DNA from 4 places in the Shewanella sp. 10N.286.51.B2 genome. Region 1 is predicted to be linked to each of the others. Evidence: predicted binding sites of a transcription regulator. Region 1 holds the regulator's gene; each other region holds the start of a gene.
The links. The regulator LexA, encoded in region 1, represses DNA repair genes until DNA is damaged. The targets are predictions, from matches to a motif close to TACTGTATNNNNATACAGTA.
Positions count from the first base shown of each region.

Region 2: recN (DNA repair protein RecN) is a predicted target of LexA. The motif match lies at 4,595-4,614, and genes of this name have one in related genera.
Region 3: recG (ATP-dependent DNA helicase RecG) is a predicted target of LexA. The motif match lies at 4,530-4,549, and genes of this name have one in related genera.
Region 4: AB4140_RS18350 (DNA topoisomerase III) is a predicted target of LexA. The motif match lies at 2,812-2,831, and genes of this name have one in related genera.

Region 1 is NZ_JBFRKH010000002.1:12,446-18,239, reverse strand. It holds gene ctaD (cytochrome c oxidase subunit I) at 1-1,062, opposite strand, end outside; gene coxB (cytochrome c oxidase subunit II) at 1,072-2,688, opposite strand; gene AB4140_RS00585 (cell division inhibitor SulA) at 3,119-3,625, opposite strand; gene lexA (transcriptional repressor LexA) at 3,622-4,239, opposite strand; gene plsB (glycerol-3-phosphate 1-O-acyltransferase PlsB) at 4,619-5,794, shown strand, end outside.
Region 2 is NZ_JBFRKH010000015.1:27,470-33,263, reverse strand. It holds gene ribBA (bifunctional 3,4-dihydroxy-2-butanone-4-phosphate synthase/GTP cyclohydrolase II) at 1-213, shown strand, start outside; gene ribE (6,7-dimethyl-8-ribityllumazine synthase) at 335-814, shown strand; gene nusB (transcription antitermination factor NusB) at 829-1,233, shown strand; gene thiL (thiamine-phosphate kinase) at 1,327-2,283, shown strand; gene AB4140_RS04430 (phosphatidylglycerophosphatase A) at 2,283-2,774, shown strand; gene recN (DNA repair protein RecN) at 2,884-4,542, opposite strand; gene AB4140_RS04420 (AEC family transporter) at 4,656-5,621, opposite strand.
Region 3 is NZ_JBFRKH010000034.1:47,342-53,135, forward strand. It holds gene dtd (D-aminoacyl-tRNA deacylase) at 65-514, shown strand; gene AB4140_RS09350 (thioesterase domain-containing protein) at 526-972, shown strand; gene AB4140_RS09355 (DUF3014 domain-containing protein) at 1,271-2,131, opposite strand; gene recG (ATP-dependent DNA helicase RecG) at 2,282-4,357, opposite strand; gene AB4140_RS09365 (DNA-binding response regulator) at 4,618-5,247, opposite strand; gene AB4140_RS09370 (sensor histidine kinase) at 5,247-5,794, opposite strand, start outside.
Region 4 is NZ_JBFRKH010000075.1:25,892-31,685, forward strand. It holds gene AB4140_RS18345 (alpha/beta fold hydrolase) at 1-520, shown strand, start outside; gene AB4140_RS18350 (DNA topoisomerase III) at 805-2,790, opposite strand; gene AB4140_RS18355 (multiheme c-type cytochrome) at 3,194-5,152, shown strand; gene purF (amidophosphoribosyltransferase) at 5,324-5,794, opposite strand, start outside.

The DNA of each region.
Region 1 (5,794 bases):
GGTGATTGAGCCGCGCCACATAGTTGCAACCCAGTTAAACACTTTCACCCCAGTAGGCACTGCGATTAACATGGTGCAGTACATGAAGAATAGCTCTGCAAATACTGGCATCCCGGTGGTGAACATGTGATGCGCCCAAACTAGGAAGGACAAAATCGCAATACTTGAGGTGGCGTATACCATGGAGGCATAACCGAAAAGCTTTTTACGGCTAAAGGTGGGAATAATGGCCGAGATAATCCCGAATGAAGGTAAAATCATGATGTAGACTTCGGGGTGGCCAAAGAACCAGAAAATATGCTGGAACATCACAGGGTCGCCGCCGCCAGCAGCATCAAAGAAGCTGGTGGCAAAGTATTTATCAGTCAGTACCATGGTTACTACACCTGCCAATACCGGCATCACTGCTATTAGCAAGAAGGCGGTAATCAGCCAAGTCCAGACGAACAATGGCAGCTTCATCCAAGTCATACCCGGAGCACGCATATTAACAATGGTCACCACCACGTTAATAGCACCCATGATCGAGCTTATGCCCATAATGTGAACTGAGAACACAAATAATGCTGTGCTATCAGGGCTATAGGTTGTTGACAGTGGTGCATAGAAAGTCCAGCCAAAGTTGGGGCCTCCACCTTCCATAAATAGCGAGCTAAGTAGAATCGCAAACGCGAAAGGTAAAATCCAAAAGCTCCAGTTATTCATCCGCGGTAGTGCCATATCTGGCGCACCAATCATCATTGGAATGAGCCAGTTAGCTAAGCCGGTAAAGGCTGGCATGACTGCGCCAAATACCATAATCAAGCCATGGACGGTGGTCATTTGGTTAAAAAAGTTAGGTTCAACTAACTGTAAACCGGGTTGGAATAACTCAGCACGAATGACCATGGCCATTGCGCCGCCGGTTAAAAACATAATGAAACTAAACCACAGATACATTGAACCAATATCTTTATGGTTAGTGGTTAAAACCCAGCGCATAATGCCTTTTGGCGCCCCATGATGATGGTCATCATGGTGATCGTCGTGAGCGGCTGGTGAATCTTGTGTAATTGTGCTCATTTTAATCCCTTACTTTCCGTGACCAACAACATCAGCAGCCTGAACTGCATCGCCAGAGTTATTACCCCAGGCATTTCGCTCATAAGTCACCACTGCAGCAAGCTGTTGTGGCGTAAGTAGCGAGTTAAATGCTTGCATTGCCGTGCCAGGTTTACCATTGATGACAATATTAAGATGATCCGTCACTGGACCGACGATGAGTGGGCTGCCTACTAATGAAGGGAACGCGCCAGGTAAGCCAGTACCAGCAGCTTGGTGACATGCAGCGCAGCTAGTCATATAGACTTGCTCGCCCATGGTCATTAACTCATCCATCGTCAAGTCATCCAATACCACAGCTTTAACTTCTGCTGCTTGTGTTGCCGCTTCAGTCACAGCTTGTGTTGCAGTGTCTTCAAGTTGTTCAGCTGTAGGTAAGCTTGCTGGTAAAGTCACAGGCGTTGACGTGTCTGCGGTAGAAGTGCCTGCACTAGGAGCGTCAGCAGTGGTTGGTGTAGCGCTAGAATTTGTCCCATTGCCACTCACATCAGCCGCTTGCACGGTATCGCCAGAGTCATTACCCCAAGCATTACGCTCATAAGTGACTACTGCAGCAATTTCAGTTGCCGTTAGCTGCTTGGCAAACGCTTGCATCGCAGTGCCAGGCTTACCATTAACGACAATATCGATATGACCAGACACTGGGCCTTTAATCATTGGACTGCCAATTAGGGAAGGGAAGACGCCAGGTAAACCAGCACCATTAGGTTGGTGGCAAGCCGCGCAGCGACCCATGTAGATTTGTTCGCCTTGGGCCATTAACTCGTCATAGCTAAGGGTTTGGCTCAGTGAGGCTTGTGCAGCGGCTTTAGCATCAGCAGCAAATTGCTTTTGGTCGATTAGCCATTGGTCAAAGTCTGCTTCTGAGACGGCTTCAACAACAATAGGCATAAAGCCATGATCTTTACCGCATAGTTCGGCACATTGGCCTCGATAAGTACCTATTTTATCGATTTTAGTCCAAGCTTCATTGATGAAACCAGGATTTGCATCTTTTTTAACGGCAAATGCTGGTACCCACCAAGAGTGGATAACGTCATCCGAGGTCATTAAAAAACGTACTTTACGATTTATTGGTAAAACCAGCGGCTTATCGACCTCTAAAAGATAGGTGTCGGTTTTATCTGCGGTGCCAGTAATTTGGTCTGCTGGGGTAGATAATAAACTGAAAAACTCGACATCTTCATTGAAATAGCTGTAATGCCATTTCCATTGAGAGCCCGTCACTTTGACTGTCAGTTCAGCATCGCTGGGATCTTCCATAGCAATCAGCGTTTTTGTTGCTGGGATTGCCATGCCAATTAGGATTAGAAATGGCAATACTGTCCAAGCTATTTCAACCTTGGTACTGTCATGAAAGTCGGCTGCAACTGCACCCTTAGATTTTCTGTGATAGATCATGGAATAAATCATGATCCCAAAGACCACGACACCAATGGCGCAACAGATATACAAAATAATCATATGCAGGTCGTAAACCTGGCCACTGATCTCTGTTACACCTTGAGTCATGTTTAAGGGCATCTCTGCCGCTGTGAGTGGGGTTGCAAGCAACGCCACCATTAATCCGTACAACAATCGCTTCACAAGACTACTCCTCTGCTAATTGCGAATTGCAATTACAAAGAAAAGCCACACAGTAATACTCTGCTCTATGCAAACTTTTCATACCCGAAAAAGTTTGATCATTTCAAAGTACACGGTGGCTTTGAGCTTGAAAACTCAATTATGTTATTACGTTACGGTGCCACACTTGTACCTAATACTGAACTTATCAATTATATTTGACGCTTTACATTCAAGGCTTTCTATACCGCACGGTACCAGCTCAATCTTTTAATAGCGTTTGTATCTTTTTGACATTTATTCTCGGCAGTACGATAAATTGTTACTACCTTGTTAACTACATTACTTGGAGATTAAATATTGATCAAGATCACTTTATCATCTAATTTGCTGAAAAAAGTGCAAAAAAAAGCCCCTCAGCGTAGTGAAGGGCTTTTTTAGTCATATTTTACTAGTGAAACGAGGTAAGGTTTACCCGAGTCTGTACTGCTAAAGTTTGCGTTAATGGGTCGCCTTCAGGTAAGTGAGTATTTACATCTTCAATGATAAGCCCTTGGGCTAAGGCATTTTTGGCAACCAATTGAATGCGGCGATTGTCGCGGGCATCTAATGGTGGTGTCCAAGTAATTACTGCACTTGAAGTACCGTTAGTGAGCGCTTTTTCCATCGCCCACAGGGTTTCGACTTCATCTTTGGTGTGAACTAACAATACTCTGTCCATACGAACATTGGCATTAGCAAGAATTTGCTTATAACCGATATGCGGCGGATTAATCAGTACAATCCAAAGGCCTTGCTGACTTAAAATGGCTAACTGACTGCATAATTGAGTCAATTCAGTTAAGCCTTGGTTTTGGGTGCGCTTGGTTTCAATCCCTTGTTTAGTGGGTAAGGGATCAGATGCCATATCTACCCATAATCCAGGGTGACGCGGTGCATTGCCTATTAATGTGTTCATAACCAACCTCCATTACGAATAACGCCAACAGCAAGCCCTTCAATCGTTAGGTTTTGGCAACTTAAATCAACTTTAATCGGCTCATATTCTGCATTTTCAGCATGTAAATAAATAATATTGCCTTTCTTTTCAAATCTTTTCACGGTTACATCGTCTTCAAGACGTGCCACTACAACTTGACCATTGGTGGCAGTTTGCATTTTATGCACTGCTAATAAGTCGCCCTCTAAAATACCAATGTCTTTCATACTGTCGCCTCGAACGCGTAGTAAGAAATTAGCATTGGGCTTAAACATTTCTGGGTCAACTTGGAAATACTGTTCAACATGCTCTTGAGCAAGGATAGGTTCACCTGCAGCAACTTGGCCGATAAGTGGTAAGCCTGCTTCAACTTCCTCCTCCACCTGCACCATGCGGATCCCGCGAGAGGTACCAGGAATAATTTCAATACAGCCTTTTTTTGCCAGTGCTTTTAAGTGTTCTTCAGCGGCATTGGCGCTTTTGAAGCCTAATCGAGTTGCAATTTCTGCACGAGTTGGCGGCATACCTGTTTCGGCGATATTACATTTAATTAGCTCTAATATTTCAGCTTGGCGTGGCGTTAAAGGTCTCATATTGATTCCTGTTTTTTTATACAGTGACTGTCATTATATACAGTATCGGTGGTCGCGCAAGTATTAACCAAATTAATTTAACTATTATCATCTAATTCTTGTTGGCTATATATGGGGGCACGGTTAAGTATCTGTAATTTAATTATTTAGTTAATGAAGGTAAGTCAGCTTTTTAAACCGATGAAATTGGCTATTTCTCACATCGTTTGTTTAAACAGTATATTTATACAGTAGTGTTGATTGAAAATAGGTTGGTTGTTATTCGGATATGGCTATTTTTTACTGAACAAATATTCTCTGTATAGACCCTTGTTAGTGAAACTGAACCATTATCTGGTATTCTATGGCCAATTAATTGATGTTGAATATGCGAACACTCATGTTAAAACCTGACTCAATCATAGCAAAATCATTACGTTGGATTCAAAAACTGATGGTGCACACGGTTGTTGTGCCTGAAGATCCCTTTGCCGATCTGAACTTAGACCCAGATAAACCAGTGGTCTATGTGATGAAGACAGAATCACTCAGTGATATTGCGGCATTAAATGAAGTGACCGCCAAATATGGCTTACCGAGCCCTTATGAGCGACTAGACGTTGATGGCTTAAATACCCCTAGAATTGTGTGTATTGAAGGTCGTAAGCCTCTATTTGGCAAGCGTTTAAGTGGCGAAAAATTTGTTGATAACTTCACCAGCTTATTAGCCTTACATAAAAAAAATGATCAACTTGATATTCAATTGGTGCCAGTGAGTCTGTATTGGGGACGTATCCCTGGTAAAGAAGATGACACCATGACCGCAGCCGTATTTGAGCGTGAAAACCCGACCTGGTTACGTAAATGGTTGATGATTTTGTTCTTAGGTCGCCATAGCTTTATTCAATTTTCAAATGCTATGTCGCTACGTTATATGGCTGATGAACACGGCACTGATGTCAGTATTGCGCATAAACTTATCCGTGTGGCGCGAGTGCACTTTAGACGCCAACGTAAAGTGATGACAGGCCCACAACTGCCAAATCGTCAGGCAATGTTCAACTCATTATTAAAGTCTGATGCCATTGCTCAAGCGATAAAAGAAGAAGCGCTTAATAAAAAAATTCCTGAAGACAAAGCCCGCGAAAAAGCGATTCAGTATTTAGATGAAATTGCAGCGGATTACTCAGACAGCTTAGTGCGTATTGCTGAGCGCTTTCTTACTTGGTTGTGGAATAAGTTATACAGCGGTATTAGCATTAAAAGCGCTGAAAAAGTGCGTAAGCTGCATCATGATGGTCATGAAATTGTCTATGTGCCTTGCCATCGTAGCCACATGGATTACCTACTGCTGTCGTATATTTTGTATTACCAAGGCATGGTGCCGCCGCATATTGCCGCCGGTATTAATTTAAACTTTTGGCCAGCAGGCCCTATGTTCCGCCGTGGTGGTGCTTTCTTTATTCGTCGTAGCTTTAACGGTAATAAACTTTATACCGCAGTGTTTCGTGAGTATTTAGATCAGTTATTTGCTAAAGGCTATTCGGTTGAATACTTCACCGAAGGTGGTCGTTCT
Region 2 (5,794 bases), on a different contig from region 1:
GACATGCTCGCCAAGGTCAAAGCCTTTGAAGCGGAAGATAACGGTCAAGCGCCTACAGCTGCTAAATGGCAAGGAACCTCGCGCCAAGTCGGTGTTGGCTCGCAAATTCTTTCAAATTTAGGTGTGAGCAAAATGCGTTTATTAAGTTCACCCAAGCGTTATCACTCTCTATCAGGGTTCGGTTTAGAAGTAACTGATTATATTGCAGAATAATTCACTAACTTAGTGAAGTTAACATTTATCAATAATTGCACAGGACTCAGGGCATTTGGCTGTGGTATTATACCGCCACTTTTGCCCAGAGCCGGGTGCTTTAGCTAATTTAGGTAAGATAATGATCGTAGTTGAAGGTAATATCGAAGCAAAAAATGCCAAAGTGGCGATCGTAGTATCGCGTTTCAATAGTTTTCTTGTTGAGAGTCTGCTTGATGGCGCATTAGACACACTAAAACGTTTAGGTCAGGTAAATGACGACAACATTACTGTTGTTCGTGTTCCTGGCGCTGTTGAATTACCACTTGCTGCACGTCGAATTGCTGCTAGTGGAAAGTTTGACGGTATTGTTGCACTTGGTGCAGTAATTCGTGGTGGTACTCCGCATTTTGATTTAGTTGCTGGTGAATGTAACAAGGGTCTTGCTCAAGTCGCTTTAGAGTATGATATCCCAGTTTCATTTGGCGTTTTAACCACTGATACCATCGAGCAAGCAATTGAACGCTCTGGTACTAAAGCTGGTAACAAGGGCACTGAAGCTGCACTTGGTTTACTAGAAATGGTTAACGTTCTGCAAGAATTAGAACAACAGTTAGTATAGTAGTAGGAAAAGTAATGAAGCCTTCAGAGCGCCGCAAGGCACGCCGTTTAGCTGTTCAAGCTATTTATTCATGGCAGTTAAGCAAGAACAATGTTGCTGATGTTGAACATGAATTTTTAACTGAACAAAACATTAACGGTGTTGATGTAGCTTATTTTCGTGAATTGCTATCAGGTGTAGCCACGAAAGCAACTCAACTTGATGATCTGCTAAAGCCTCATTTAGATCGTGATATTGAAGATGTATCACCCGTTGAGAAAGCCATTGTGCGTTTAGCAGCTTATGAATTAACTTATCGTAAAGATGTGCCATATAAAGTGGCCATTAACGAAGGTATCGAATTAGCGAAAGCGTTTGGTGCTGACGATAGTCATAAGTTTGTCAATGGTATGCTAGATAAGCTTGTTACTCGTAAGTAATGAATGAAAACGGTATCTTCGGATACCGTTTTTGTATGTAACGCTTTTTTCTACAAAATAATAGGTGGGCGGTTATCCGCACCAGATTATATCGTGAAAGAATTCCAACTTATCGAACAATTTTTCCGTGATAAAGGTCAGCAACGTCGAGATGTGCATTTAGGCATTGGCGATGACTGTGCATTAGTCCAACCGGCGGAAAACACATCTATTGCCATATCTTGCGACACCCTAGTCGAGAATGTCCATTTTTTACCGACAATGCCAGCTTATGAGCTTGGCTATAAATCTGTAGCGGTAAATTTATCCGATCTTGCTGCCATGGGCGCAGATCCGGCGTGGATGACGTTAGCGCTAACCTTGCCAGATGTTGATAATGAGTGGTTAGCGCAATTTAGCCAAGGGCTATTTGAAGCGGCTGAATATTACAGTGTTAGTCTGATCGGTGGTGATACCACCCGCGGGCCTCGCTGCATCAATATTACTATTCATGGTCAAGTGCCAACCGGTAAAGCATTAACCCGTAGTGGCGCGAAAATTGGTGACTGGGTGTATGTTACTGGCACTTTGGGTGACTCTGCCCTTGGGCTTGATATCCTGTTGGGCAAAAAAGAAGTCGCACATCAACATAAAGAATTTTTAATTAACCGTCACTATCATCCAACGCCTAGAATACTAGCGGGTCAAGCGCTACGCTCTTTAGCAACCAGTGCCATTGATTTATCTGACGGTTTATTTTCTGATATTCAGCACGTTTTAAAGGCATCTAATGTGGGTGCGATTATTGATGTGAATGAATTACCGCTATCGGAATCATTACAAGCATCATTGAGCCCTAATGAAGCAACTAGTTATGCGTTAACTGGTGGCGAAGATTATGAGTTGATGTTTACTGTACCAGAATCTCAACGTGGCGCTTTGGATATTGCACTGATCCACGCTGGGGTTAAATTTATTAAAGTAGGTCAAATTTGTGCCGGCGAAAAGTTACGCTTAGTGGCTGATGGCAAACCTTTTGAGCTAGAAAAAAATAGTTTTGAGCATTTCTAATGAAGTTTATTTCAACCGATCCAGCCGTTAAGAAATTAACCTTAACAAACCCTGTACACTTTTTAGCATTAGGTTTTGGCAGTGGTTTAGCCGCCAAAGCCCCGGGCACCTTTGGTACCCTTGCCGCAGTGCCGATTGTGTACTTGATGAGCTTTTTAAGCCTATCGGCTTTTATTTTTATCACGCTAATTAGCTGCCTTGTTGGTATTTATATTTGTGATAAAGCCGCTAAAGATATGGGCGTTCATGATCATGGCGCAATTGTGTGGGATGAAGTCGCAGGCTTAATGATCACCATGATTGCCGCCCCTGCTGGGGTAATTTGGTTAGTGGTTGGTTTTGCGTTATTTCGTTTTTTCGATATTTTAAAACCGTGGCCAATTCGTTGGCTCGACGCTAAAGTGCATGGCGGTTTTGGGATCATGATTGATGATGTATTAGCGGGGATTTTCTCGTTAATTTGTTTACAGTTGTTGGCTTATTATATTTAACCAATGATACTTTAATCTCTTTAAAGCTAATCCCATTAAACGTTAAGCCCACTTCATAGTGGGCTTTTTAATGGGCGATGATTAATGGATGATGCTTAAAGCTGCAAGATTATTGCAATAGCTCTCTAGCATTCGCTAAGGTATTTTCAGTTATCACATCACCCGCAAGTAGTCTTGCTAGCTCATTGACTCGCTCTTGTTTATCCAATGACTTCATATTCGTCTCAGTGCCGCCACTTTTGGTGAATTTATTCACTAGCATATGTTGGTGACCATTACCTGCAACTTGCGGTAAATGCGTCACACAGAGCACCTGAGTTGATTGACCTAAGCTGCGTAGCATTCTTCCCACAACTGCTGCAGTAGGTCCTGAAATACCTACATCCACTTCATCGAATATCAAGGTTGGTGTTGATACCTTTTTAGCGGTGATAACCTGAATACCAAGCCCAATACGTGACAATTCGCCACCAGAAGCTACTTTGGCAATGGGCTGCATCGGTTGACCGGGGTTGGTGGTAACCAAGAATTCAACTTGATCACAACCAGAAACTGATTGTAGTTCTGGGTTAAAATTCACCTCAATGCAGAATCTGCCTTTGGGCATATTTAACTCTTGAATCGATTGGGTGACTAACTTATTAAGCTCTTTAGCATAGCGGTTACGGCTATGGCTGAGTTTTTGGGCGCTAATTACGTAAGCTTTTTTGCTTTCATCTACTTGCTGCTGAATTTCATCAAGCCTTGTGGCATCGTTATTAAGCTCGCTAAGTTCAGCTTTTAAAGCTTGGTGATGCTCAAACAGTTGCTCAGAGCTCACATGGTGTTTTCTTGATAATTGCATCGCCTTTGAAATGCGCTGCTCAAGGTAAGCAAAGTGTTCAGGATCGAGTTCTATTCGGCTTAAATAGTCCTGAACTTCGCTGCTGCTTTCCTGCACTTGAATTAACGCTTCATTGAGCATTTGAGCAATATTACTTAGTTGTGGGTCAAACTCAGTTAGGTTCTCAGCTAAGCCCACGACCCGATTAAGTAAAGATTCAATATTGGCTTCATCGTCATCACACAGTAATTGCAGGCTGGATTGGCAGGTATCAATTAACTCTGTGCCGTTAGCAAGGCGTTTATGCTCTTGCTCAATCTCAATAAATTCACCGGCTTTAAGATCAAACTCATCAAGCTCTTCAACTTGATATTGCACTAGCTGTTTTCTGGCGATACGCTCTTGCTGATTTTGTTGTAATTGTTTCAGTTCATTTTCGATTAACTTACAGCGTTGATAGCTTTTGCTTACCCCATCAAGCAATAATTTATGGTTGGCGTAGCTATCAAGAAGGGTCAGTTGATGCTCGCTTTTTAACATTGCATGATGCGCGTGTTGGCCGTGAATACCGACAAATAATTGCCCTAGAGATTTAAGCTGGGCTAACGGAACTGGATTACCATTTATATAGGCACGTGAGCGGCCATCGGCATTAATTGTTCTTCTTAAGATACATTCGTCTTCGACATCAAGGTCATTGTCCTCTAGCCAGCGCTTAGCAAATGGCACATCATCTAAGCTAAAGCGGGCACTCACTTCGGCTTTGGTTGCACCTGGTCTAACGCTATTGGCATCTGAGCGATTACCAAGGCATAAGCCCAGGGCATCAATAGCAATGGATTTACCAGCACCGGTCTCACCAGTAATGCTGGTCATGCCAGCTTTAAAGTCGAGTTCTAGAAAACGTACAATTGCGAAATTATTAATGCTTAATTGGCACAGCATAATCAATCCTTGTGTGAATAACCATCAAACCACTGTATCCGCATACAGTTTACACTGTTTTTATATACAGTAAAGTACTGTATAAAAAATGGTGCTGATTTTTTATACGAGGATTAAACCAAGGCGCTTAAGATTTTTTCAATAATGGGCAAACTAATAAAGGTGGCTGTAGTGCTGATCAATATGCACTTGGCACTTGATAAGGCATAGATTTGGTAACGCTGTGCCAGTAAGTAAACACTTGCTGCTGTCGGCAGTGCCGCCAGAATGACGCCCATAAAAACTAGCTCAGACTCCACCTTAAAATAGCTTAATAAAACATAGGCAAATAACGGCTGGACAATGAGTTTTAAACTATTCAGCAAGCTCATTTCAAGGGCGATATTATGTTTTTTAGGCCCAGCTTTTGCGCCGCGATGCATGGCTTTAGCTAACACCATGCCAATGGCAAATAAGGCGCAGGGGCTAGAGGTGTTTCCGATTAACCGAAACATCATGCTGATACTGTCAGGTAGGTTTATTTTGAGCGCTGATACCAATACCCCTAGGGCGCAACCAATAACGATGGGGTTGGTGATTAATGCGTTGAGCATAATCATAATAGGATGACGTTGTTGGGTTTTATTCACCGCAAGTTCCATGCTCACCAGTGCAAATGCGAACATGATAATGGACAGTAGACTGGCAATGGCTGCGGTGGCGATGGCTTGATTGTTATCAGGATACAAGTTCATCATTAAAGGGATCCCAATAAAGGCGGTATTACCAAAACTGGTGTTTAGGCCTCTAATTGCAGCTAGCGCGGGCTGTTTATTGTCTGCAAGGGTTGAGATGATCACTGTAATACAATATGTGCCCGCCATAGCGAGGCCAAAGGCGAATATAAATCCCCATTGCAGAATATCGTTAATGTCAGTTTCGGCCAGTGCAATAAATAAAATAGCAGGGAAGGCGATATAGTAGACGTATTTATTTAGCGCCGAGTCACTATCTTGGGGGAGTAATTTAAGTTTCTGGACACTAAAGCCAATAACCATGATGCCAAAAACAGCGATAAGTGGGGTTAGGATACTAGGCAAGCTTGATTCCTTTTTAGGACCTTGAATGAAATATCAATAATGTGGGCGTTGGATATCTTACTTTAATGGCGCCAATAAGATATTAGATAAAGGTAAGGTATGAGATGAATCTAAGTTATTCAAATAAGTTAAGTTTTTAAATTAAACTAAGATAAGAAAAACTGCATAGATCT
Region 3 (5,794 bases), on a different contig from region 1:
TTGTTGGTGTAGGTAAATCCGCAAGTAATCGCACAATTCTTCACGTAAGTATTAGGAAGTAACATTGATTGGCTTAATCCAAAGGGTGACACGTGCCAGTGTCACCATCGACTCTGAGCTGGGGCAAGAAGTCACCGGTAGTATCAATAAAGGTTTATTAGTGCTGCTTGGGGTGGAACGTGACGATGACATTGAGAAAATGCAAAAGCTGGCCAAAAAAGTCATCGGCTATCGTGTGTTTAGTGATGAAAACGGCAAGATGAATTTAAATCTGCAACAAGCTGGTGGTGAGTTACTGGTAGTGTCACAGTTTACCTTAGCCGCTGATACTGGCCGAGGGCTGCGTCCAAGCTTCTCCAGCGCTGCGACTCCAGATCAAGCCAATGAGCTATATGAAGCTTTCGTGGCTTTTTGTCGTGAACAAGGGGTGACAACTGCTACAGGCTCTTTCGGCGCAAACATGAAGGTAGAGTTAGTTAATGATGGTCCTGTGACCTTTAATTTACAGGTTTAAAGGAGCACATTATGGCGGCTAAAGAGCAACTTATTGAACTGCAAAACACTTGGTATCAAACCATTCCTTTGAGTGAGTTTATGCAAGTGCAGCCGCTGAGTTTTCAGCAGCAAACACTCACAGTTACCGCGCCGCTCGAGCCCAATATTAACCTGCATCAAACCATGTTTGCTGGCAGTATTTATACCCTGGCTACCCTAACGGGCTGGGGGATGATGTGGTTACAGCAAAAGTTGCAAGGTTTTAGTGGTGATATCGTATTAGCAGATGCACACATCCGCTATAGCGCGCCCATTACTGAAGCCCCCACTGCTAGTGTTATTTGGCCAGATGTTTCATTAGCAAGCCTTGCTGATGGCGGTAAGGTAAAAGTGAAACTTGAGGTACAGCTGCATTGTAAAGATAAGCTTTGTGCCAGCTTTACTGGGCTGTATTTTAGCATTGCTAAGTTAACTTGATTTAAGCTTTGCTCAAGATACTGTGGTGTTAGATCAGAAGATGATTTAAGTATTAATATGTCACTATCTGTTGTAGTCGCGATTAAGTCTAACTAATTTAATTTATTGCAGTTAATGCTGAATTGTTAATGGGTTAACTAATCAATTCGGGTAGACAGTGCCGTGAAGCTGAATTAGCATTGAATACTTTATCTAAAAAAATAGCGACACTCATGTCGCTATTTTTTATGCCATTGATTTAGATTGCGCATATTGGAACCTGCCATTGCAAATCATAACCCCAATGATAACGGTTCTATCAGTTGGCCATTTGCTGCTGAAGTTTTCTAATTGCCGTTTTAATTTTACGGCTATTTTCAGGTCCCATACGCACCATAAACTTTTGCACGTTGGGTAGCGCTTCAAGCTTTGGATCGACAAATTGATAGTTAACGCTGATAGAGCTTAATTCAATCGGGTCTTCAATAATCGGCGCTGATAAGATCATCTCAAAGGCTTGCTGCATGCGCTCGTCAAATGACATATCGCTATAACCTAGCTCTGCAAAAGCTTCGTCAAATATTGGCATGAGTTCTTTATAAGTGTTGATTAACTGCTCGTCATTCATATCTGACACCATGTTGGCGTACAGGTCATAACGATGGTAACTGTCAGGGTTTAAATAGGTTTTGTTAGTGATTTCACTGACGGTGAATTTATCTTTAGGGCCTTTCAGTGGGCTGGCTTTACGGATCACTTCACCTTGGGCCATATTATCGACAAATACCACAAACTGGCGGGCAATGTCTTTTTTAACAAGTAGTGGCTCGATTTTCATCCCATCAGCCATCTCAACCGTTTTCTGGGCGACAAAGTCATCACTTTCAATCAGTGTAGGTAAGGGCTCTACTACTTCAGGCTCTGGAGCTTCAATAATAGTGGGTTCAATAACTTCCACTATCACTTCTTCAATAGGCTCTTGCTCAATAGGTTGTTCAGGCACAGGCTCTGGTAGTTGCACAGGTATTGGCGCTTCGACTTCAGGCGCTTTATCGGCCGAGAAGTAGAAATAGCCTGCACCAGCCAGTAAAACCGCAATGGTGATACCAATCACACCCGCGTTACTACCACTGGCGCGACTTGAGTGCGGTGTGGCTCTATCATTTTGATTGACTTGCATGTCTATTCCTTAGCTTTAAACGTCGAAAGGGAACCAATATCATTGAATTTGTTACATTTTCATTTGGTGGCATATAAGGCTTAAACCTTATTTTCATTCTGCAATAATCTCAACACTTGTCTAGTAATAATAGCCAAGGTTAACAATAATTTATGCTTGTACGTATTGCTGGCGATCCCCTAACCAACGTTGAACAATGCTGTCTACATTTTGTGGCACTTGTTGCATAACATGGGCCGCTAATTTTTGTGTGTTTTCAATCAGATATTGATCCCTGACTAAATCAGCGATTTTCATTTCTGCCAAGCCGGTTTGGCGGGTACCGAGTACTTCACCTGGGCCTCTTATTTCTAAGTCTTTTTGGGCAATAACAAAGCCATCGTTACTGGCCCTTAGTACTCCTAAACGTTTGGTGGCAGTTTGTGATAACGGTGCTTTGTACAATAACACGCAGTGGCTGGCAATAGAGCCTCGGCCTACTCGGCCACGTAACTGATGCAATTGCGCCAAGCCTAACCGCTCAGGGTTTTCAATAATCATTAAACTGGCATTAGGCACATCGACTCCCACTTCAATAACCGTTGTTGCCACTAATAAATGTAGTTCACCCGCCTTAAATTGGGCCATTATTTGCTGTTTTTCTGCACTTTTCATACGTCCGTGCACTAAGCCAACCTTTAATTCGGGTAGTAATTGGCTTAATTCTGCAGCGGTATCTTCAGCGGCTTGGCACTCAAGAACTTCAGATTCTTCAATGAGAGTACAAACCCAATAAATCTGCCGATTATCATTTAGCGCGGCTTGTTTTACCCGCTCGATGATTTGTTCGCGGCGATTATCGCTAATGGCAACCGTGGTAACAGGGGTTCTTCCTGGCGGTAACTCATCAATGATAGAGGTTTCTAAATCAGCATAAGCCGTCATCGCTAACGTGCGCGGAATTGGCGTAGCTGTCATTATTAATTGATGCGGATGAAAGCCTTGGCTGACGCCTTTTTCGCGTAATCCTAAGCGTTGATGGACCCCAAAACGGTGTTGTTCATCAATAATGATTAACGCGAGCTTATTAAAACTGACCTGCTCTTGGAAAATAGCATGGGTGCCAATTACCATGTTGGCGCTGCCATCGGCGATATCAGCCAATGATTGTGTTCTGGCTTTGCCTTTTAACTTGCCTGCTAACCAGCCCACTTTTAGCCCTAATGGTTCAAACCAGGCGGCAAAGTTGACTGCGTGTTGCTCTGCTAATAATTCCGTCGGTGCCATCATCGCCACCTGATAACCATTTTCAATGGCTTGCAGGGCTGCTAAGGCGGCCACTAAGGTTTTACCCGAGCCCACATCCCCTTGCACTAAGCGCATCATAGGTGTGGGCTTTTCAATATCAATACCGATATCAGCTACGACTCGTTGCTGGGCCCCTGTTGGCTTAAAAGGTAAGGCTTTTAAAAATGGATTTAATAGCTGGCCGGTGGCGGGTAAAGTCACCGCTTTATCAAGGTTATTGCGCTGACGTAATTGCAGCATACTTAAGTTATGGGCCAGTAACTCTTCTTGGACTAAGCGCTGCTGAGCGGGGTGCATGCCTTGCTCTAAATCGGCTTGGGCGATGTTATTGGGCGGTCGATGGATTAAGGATAATGCCTGACCAATGCTCATATTGTTGGGTTGCAGGGCTGGTGGTAGTAACTCTGTTAAGCCACCTTGATTGAGCATAGTTAGTGCCTGCTCGGTGAGCTTAATCCAACTGGCTTGTTTTAATCCTTCAGTCGAAGGATAAATAGGGGTCAGTGAATCACTCAGGGCTGGGTTTTCGCCAGCTTTAATGATTTTGTATTCTGGGTGGATTATCTCAATATGGCGATTACCGCGCTTGATTTCACCATAGGCACGAATGATTGCGCCGTTTTGCATGGCGTTACGCTGGGCAACAGAGAAGTTAAAAAAACGCAGTGTGAGGTAACCACTCTCGTCAGCAATATTGCAGGTCAGCATACGTCTGCGTCCTGGCACTATTTGAGTCGAGAGTATTTCGGCTTCAACGGTGGCATACATTGCAGGGTATAAGGCATTGATGGGATAGATTTGAGTACGGTCTTCGTAGCGCAGCGGCAAATGAAACAGTACATCTTGCACTGTTTTAATACCAAGCTTTGCCAGCTTTTCAGCGGCTTTTTTAGCGACGCCTTTTAAGTCGGTTATCGGAACCTGATCCAATGATTGCAAATCTACAATGCCTTTATCTATTAAGTTGACCACAGACTTCACCACTTAGACTTTGTTGATATTGTAAACTTGCTCAGTAAAAAGAGTCATTCACTTTGGCGGTTAACTTTGACAGTTATCCAAAGAGTTATACAGTCAACTTTATCGCCCTGATGCTTGTTAGCAATGATAGTACTGTAAATATATACAGATGTTATGGCTTATCTTAGCAGAGTTTTAATACAAGGCAATATTAATCCAGATATCAGGCTTAACTGCCTCTATAACCAGCCTTTTTGTTTAGCTATTCGCGCCGCATCTATGCGATTGGTGGCATTGAGCTTGGAGATCGCTTCAGAAAGGTAATTCCGCACAGTACCTTCGGCGATAAATAACTGGGCGGCGATATCACTGGTTGATAAGCCATCACTGGCTAATCGTAGCGCTTTTCTTTCTTTATCATTGAGTGGGTCAATATCACCAATGGCGCTGATCGCCAGCTCTGGATCGATAATTTTTTTACCTGCCATCACCTGTTTAATAGCGTTGACTAGACTTTCTGATGGCGCATCTTTTAGCAAAAATCCCTCGACGCCACAACTGAGTGCTCTTTTGATGTAACCTACGCGGCCAAAAGTGGTTAAGATGATGATTTTAGTTTTAGGTTGCATTGTTGCAGCCTCGGCTTGATATGCTGCGAGCCACTGAGCCAGCTCAACGCCGCTGTGACCGGGCATTTCAATATCACTGAGCAGCAAATCAAAATGCTGCTCTTTAAGCATTGCCATGGCTTGGTTACCATCTTCTGCTTCTGTGATATCGACTTCACCGAGTTCATCTTTGGCAAGGGTAAGTAGGGCAGATAATGCCCCGCGCACCATGGCTTGATCTTCTGCTAATAAAATCTTCATTAAGGCTGTTCCGTGTCGTTGTCAACTTTAGGTTCACTGACTTGCTCTGCTTCAAGGGGCAAACTGATGCTAAAACGGTAGCCATCGTTAATATGATAACTAAACTTGCCGCCCAATAAGTTCACTCGCTCTCTAATGCCTTTTAAGCCATTACCTTCTTTAATAACTTTGGTGTTAGCATTGTCACTTAGGCTAACAATAAGCTGCTTATCTAAGGTGTTAAAGCACCATACACATTGACTGGCTTGGCTATGTTTGAGCATATTATTAACTAATTCTGTCAACATTAGCCCTAGTTGAGTTTCTTGCAAAGGTGTTAATGGTGGTAATTTACCCTCGAGATGTACTTCAATTTCTTTTTGTCTTAATAAACTGCATAGTTGATTGACCGTATCTTGTAAGCCTTTATGTTTGTAATTAGAAACCGTTTGGCGAATTTCAGTTAAGCTGTTTCTGGCGATATCAGCAAGTTCCTGTAAATGCTGTTTTGCAACAGCAAGCTCGCCTGCTTCAACCAGTTTTTCGGCGAGTTGTGCTTTCAGTGCAA
Region 4 (5,794 bases), on a different contig from region 1:
TCGCACAATCAATCCGCTCTTTTTACATCAATTTAGTCAGTTTTTGGATTACAACACCAACCCAATTTTCGCGTTATTGCATGAATCGATCTATTGCCAGCAGTTTCATCAACAAGGGGCCAATTGGTCAGCCCATAGAGTCAGAGAGCAGTTCCCTAAATTCAATTATCAACAAGGGCAGCGCTTACTGTTTACTGGCGAAATGATTTATCCATGGTTCTTTGAACAATTTAATCAGTTAAAGCCTCTCAAAGAGGTGGCAGAATTAATTGCGCAAAAATCAGATTGGAGCAATTTATACGATGTGGACGTGTTACTGCAAAACACCGTCCCGGTCACTGCGGCTATTTACAGTGAAGATATGTATGTTGATATGAATTACAGCCTTGAAACTGCGCAGCTAGTGAATAACCTCAGCTATTGGCTAACATCAGAATATGAGCATAATGGCATTCGTATGGATGGTGAGCATATTTTAGATAAACTCATTTCATTGAGCCGAAAGGATAGCATTCGATAACAAATGTAATTTAATGTTCAGTTTTAAATTGATTAATATTGAAGTCGATCACACTCCACAGCACGTCGACAGATTAAATTAATTTTCAGTTAAGTAAGTTCGGCCATAATCTAACCTGTTCCGCCCTTTATGTTGTGAACTAGTGAATTTTTATGAGTAAACCCTGATTCGGTTTACTCATTTTTTTTGCCTGAAATTCCGCTATTCCCTTTAAGAACAATCGAGTGCGAGCGATGCAATACCTGTACCCCATGATTTATTCATACAAACTCTCTTTTATCGGCTTATTTACTCGAGCTGCGCTTACGGGAAGTTTTAGCCGTAGAGGTTTTGCTTGCTGCACCTTTGCGTTTATAGCCACTACTGGAGCGGCGTTTTTTATAGCCAGGCCCTTTAATCCCCTCAAGAGCTGTAGGTAATTGATTTGAAGCTTGCTCAATCAGTTGCTGTAATTGCGCTAACAATGGCTCCATAAAGGCATCATACCTAAGCTGCTTTTGACTTATGGCATCAAGGCTACTTTCCCACAGCGCAGTCATATCCGGTGTGGTGGCTGTTTCTGGTAATGAATGGATCAAGCCAACGCCAACTGGGGTGGCAATGATTGATTTACCCTGCCTTAATAAGTAACCGCGATTAAACAGTAATTCAATAATGCCTGCTCGGGTTGCCTCGGTGCCCAAGCCATCGGTGTCTTTTAGGATCTTCTTCACTTCAGGGTTAGTGACATAGCGATTGATACCCGTCATGGCGCCAAGCAAAGTCGCATCAGTAAAGTGTTTTGGCGCTTGAGTGGTTTTCTCAAGCAATTCGCCACGCTCACAATGGAGTTGTTGACCTTTTTTCAGTGGCGGTAAGGTCGCTAAATTTTCGTCATCACTACCATCTGCATTATCTTTACCCTGCATTTTCGCAAACAAACATTTCCAACCTAACGATAACTCTTGCTTAGCTTTAGTGGTAAATAAGCCACCCGCAATGGTCACTTCAACTTGGGTTTCATCATAAATATAGGCGGGGTAAAACTGGGCTAAATACTGCCGTGCAATATGAGAATATAACTGCGACTCTTTGGCTGATAAGTTTGCCAAATTAGTGTTTTTTTCAGTGGGAATTATCGCGTGGTGAGCATCAACTTTACTGTCATTCCAAGCTTTGGACTTGAGCTTGGCATTGGGTGTATCCGCTTTAGCGATTAAGCCTGCATCATTACTTAATACTGCGCGAATAACTTGGGGTGCAAGGCCATGTTGCTCTGCAGGTAAATAGCGACTATCTGAGCGCGGATAAGTAATTAATTTATGCCTTTCATATAAACTCTGACAGGTATCAAGCACCTCTTTGGCACTCATACCAAAGCGTTTGGCGGCATCGATTTGCAGGCTGGATAAACTATAAGGCAATGGGGGGTTCTGACGCTTATTTTTTGATTCAAGTTTGGTCACTTCAGCTGGCTTGTTAGTTATCCGTCCCACCACATTTTCAGCTAAGCCTTTGGCGAGCACTCGCCCCTCTTCATCCATATATGGCTGACATGCTTCACTGGGTTTCCACTTAGCCGAAAAGCCTTCTTGGTTATCGGTCAGTAAATGCGCCAATACTTCATAAAAAGCTTTGGGCTGAAAATTGGCAATGTCTTCATCTCGCCTTACCACTAACCCCAGTACCGGTGTTTGTACGCGGCCAACAGACAATACTCCCTGATAACCTACTTTTTTGCCTTGAATGGTATAAGCGCGGGTCATATTCATGCCATATAGCCAATCTGCGCGGCTGCGGGCTAAGGCTGAGGTAGATAAGGGGACAAACTCTTTATTAGTGCGCAATTGCCCTAAGGCGCGTTTTACCGCCGAAGGGTTAAGATCGCTAATAAGTAAACGCTGGGTTTGAGCAATCTTGTCGGCCTTTACACCTGCATAGGAAATGACTTCATCCACCAGCAGCTGCCCTTCTCTATCAGGATCGCCAGCATTAACTAAACTCGATGCTTGTTTGATGAGCTTTTTTAAGATGCTCAACTGTGAGCGGGTATTAGTTTTAGGTTTTAACTGCCATTTACTCGGCACTATGGGTAAATGGGCTAATTGCCATGATTTAAAAGCGGGATCATAGACATCAGGTTCTGCTTGCTCTAACAAATGCCCTATACACCAAGACACGCAATCCCCATTGGCGCTCATGATAAAACCATCACCTTTTTTATGCGGCTTTGGTAATACATCGGCAATTGCACGGCCTAGACTGGGTTTTTCAGCAATATAGAGGATCATAGATTTATTAGACTTTTAAAACACTGTATGAAATTACAGTGTAATTTAGCGAATAGCAAAAATAAGTGCAACTGTTAATGCAATGGCAGGTTTCTTAGAATGATGAGCTGCTACTCAAAACACTAGGCCAAAGCATTAAAAACCACGCTTATAAGGCGCTAAATTTAACCAAAAAAAATTAATACAAATTTACTTTAAATTGTGATCTTAATGCAAAAACATATCGGGATATTAAGTTTAATTTCAGAATTACCCGCTAGGCGATATATATTCAAATCACTGAATATAAACAATTAAACTAGTAATAACCCTAGTTTGTGACCTAGTCAACAGTTGCCAAGCAATCTTTACATTACGCTCCAATTACCCATTAAGAGGTAAGAAAAACATTTTGGAGTATGAGATGAAATTAATGAGCAAATGTCGTGTTGCTTTACTTGTGGCTACTGCACTGGGGATGAGTGCTTGTAATGATGGTAAAGATGGAAACGATGGCCTACCTGGCGAGCCTGGTGCACCTTGGGTGCCACCAGTAGTGACCACATCAGCAGTAGCAAAAGTGATGGAATGGCAATATGCCGAGGGTGTCGTGAATGTTGAATTTTCGGTGGAGAACCAAGATGGGGTTCCAGTAGAAGATTTAGATAAAGTCCAGTTAATGTCAACCATCAAAAATGAAGCAGGTTTACTTGCTGACACTGTTGATGTGACTTGGGTTGCGGGTGATGATAACGCACCGGGTACGCTAACTCACGCTGGTGAGGGTATTTATAACCTTTCTATGCCACATGAAGCTGCGACATCTGAATCAATTGGTACTGGCTATATTCGACCAGGTAATGGCGAAAATGGTATGCCACGTACTAAACGCGTGATGTTTACCAAAAACGATTCTTATGCACAAGTTAGCACCACTGACGATGCTAAATGTGTCGCCTGTCACGGTGAATTTGAAGATGCTACTGGCAACGCAACTTGGGGTTGGCATCAACATCACCATGCAATCGACAATGACCAAGAAGTTATTATTGTTGAAGCATGTCTAGTTTGTCACACTCAAACTGAACAAAAAGATGGCGGCTGGGCTGAAAACACCATGGCAATGCTGGGTCATGGTTATAAATATGACGATGATGGTGTGATACAGGCTTCTGGCCATGCTTCATTAAGTACAAGTTATTCAATGGATAAATACCGTTGTTCAACTTGTCACGTTGACGATGTGGTATTTACTGCGTCACTCAATGGCTGTGCAACCTGTCATGCTGATTTACAAGATGCAGATAAAGATTTAACTGTTAATCACAGTAACTTTACTGACCTTGATTGTGCAACCTGTCACAATTCGTTCCAACATGAACATGAAAACGGTGCAAATCGTGATGAAGCATTAAACCGTTATAACTTTGAAATTATATCTGTTGTTCGTAGCGAAGATAAAGCGACCATCGAAGTAACAACTAAAGCCACTGACAGTGAAGGTAAAGTTGTTGACATTAACGCACTCACTGACGCTAGCCCTAATGGTTGGGCAACTGTGATGAGAAACGGCGAAGCGATGCTTCCTGGTCGCGATGAAGGTCATGTTGCTCGAGCAAAAACAGCGCCTATTGCTGGTGAAAACGGTGAAGTAACCTATATCATTACCCATGCATTACCTTATGTTGAAGGTGAAGTATTAGCCGGTGGTGTAGATGGTCGTATTAGCTATACTCACCGTTGGGGATACCCTGCTAATGCCCCTATCTCGGTATCGAACATCAAAGACGTCCGTCGTACTAGCTCTGATGGCATGAAGTGTCTAACTTGTCACACTGAGGGCTTGGATGGACATGGTTCTGCTCGAGGTGGTTTTGATTTAGGTGGTGATGCTTGTTCTCAGTGTCACTCTGCTTATAACTGGGCTCCAGGTAAAACACAGGATGATGGAACCATAGGAGACTACGCTATGGCGTGGGGACCATTGGTTCACAACATGCACTTTGGAGCATACAAGCAAGACCGTGGTCTAAATGACATGCCAACAACCGACAAAAACATGCCGGTTGATTGTCAGGCTTGTCACACTGGTATGATTGACCTTGAAGATGTAGCACCAGCAGTTGTGTTAAACGGTATGGATGAAAGCAGTGTTTACGGTATCACGGCGATTTCTGCTAACTGTGCCACTTGTCATACAGGTGATGCTGCGAAAAATCACATGATACAACAAGGTGGTGATTTCAATGTGGCTATCACTCCAGAAGCTGATATGCACACGGGTGAAAGTGGCGACTTTGCCGTATTTGACCCTGCACCTATCACTGAATCATGTTCTGTATGTCATTCCCCTGCAAGACTAGCTGAAGCTCATAATTACTAATATTTTTATATTAATAATCTGAGATTGATTCATCATCAATAAACCGAGCAAAATGCCTGAAGTGATTCAGGCATTTTTTTATCTGTAGTACTAGTTTCGATTACTGAAGGAAAAGAAAAACAAAAAAGCCAGCGGCTAGCTGGCTTTAATCAGTTACTTAGAAAGTATCGTTTAAGGATGACAAACGTTATGCATTTCTAAGTTAGTACCAATGTCTTTATTATTGGCTTTGGCATCATCATTTCGCAGTTGAGTCAGGTGATCCAAGTACGCCTGGTCAACATCGTTAGTGATGTAATGACCATCAAATACTGAGGTTTCAAAGCGCTTAATTTCTGGATTTTCCATTCCAACGGCTTCAACCAAGTCTGATAAGTCTTGGAAGATAATCCCATCAGCGCCGATGATTTTAGCGATTTCATCAGCATCACGGCCATGAGCAATCAACTCATTGGTGGTTGGCATATCAATACCGTAGACATTCGGGAAGCGAATTTCAGGTGCTGCTGAAGCAAAATACACTTTCTTAGCCCCAGCTTCACGAGCCATTTCAATGATTTGCTCAGAGGTGGTACCACGAACAATTGAGTCGTCAACTAACAATACGTTCTTACCAGTAAATTCAGTTTTAATCGCGTTTAG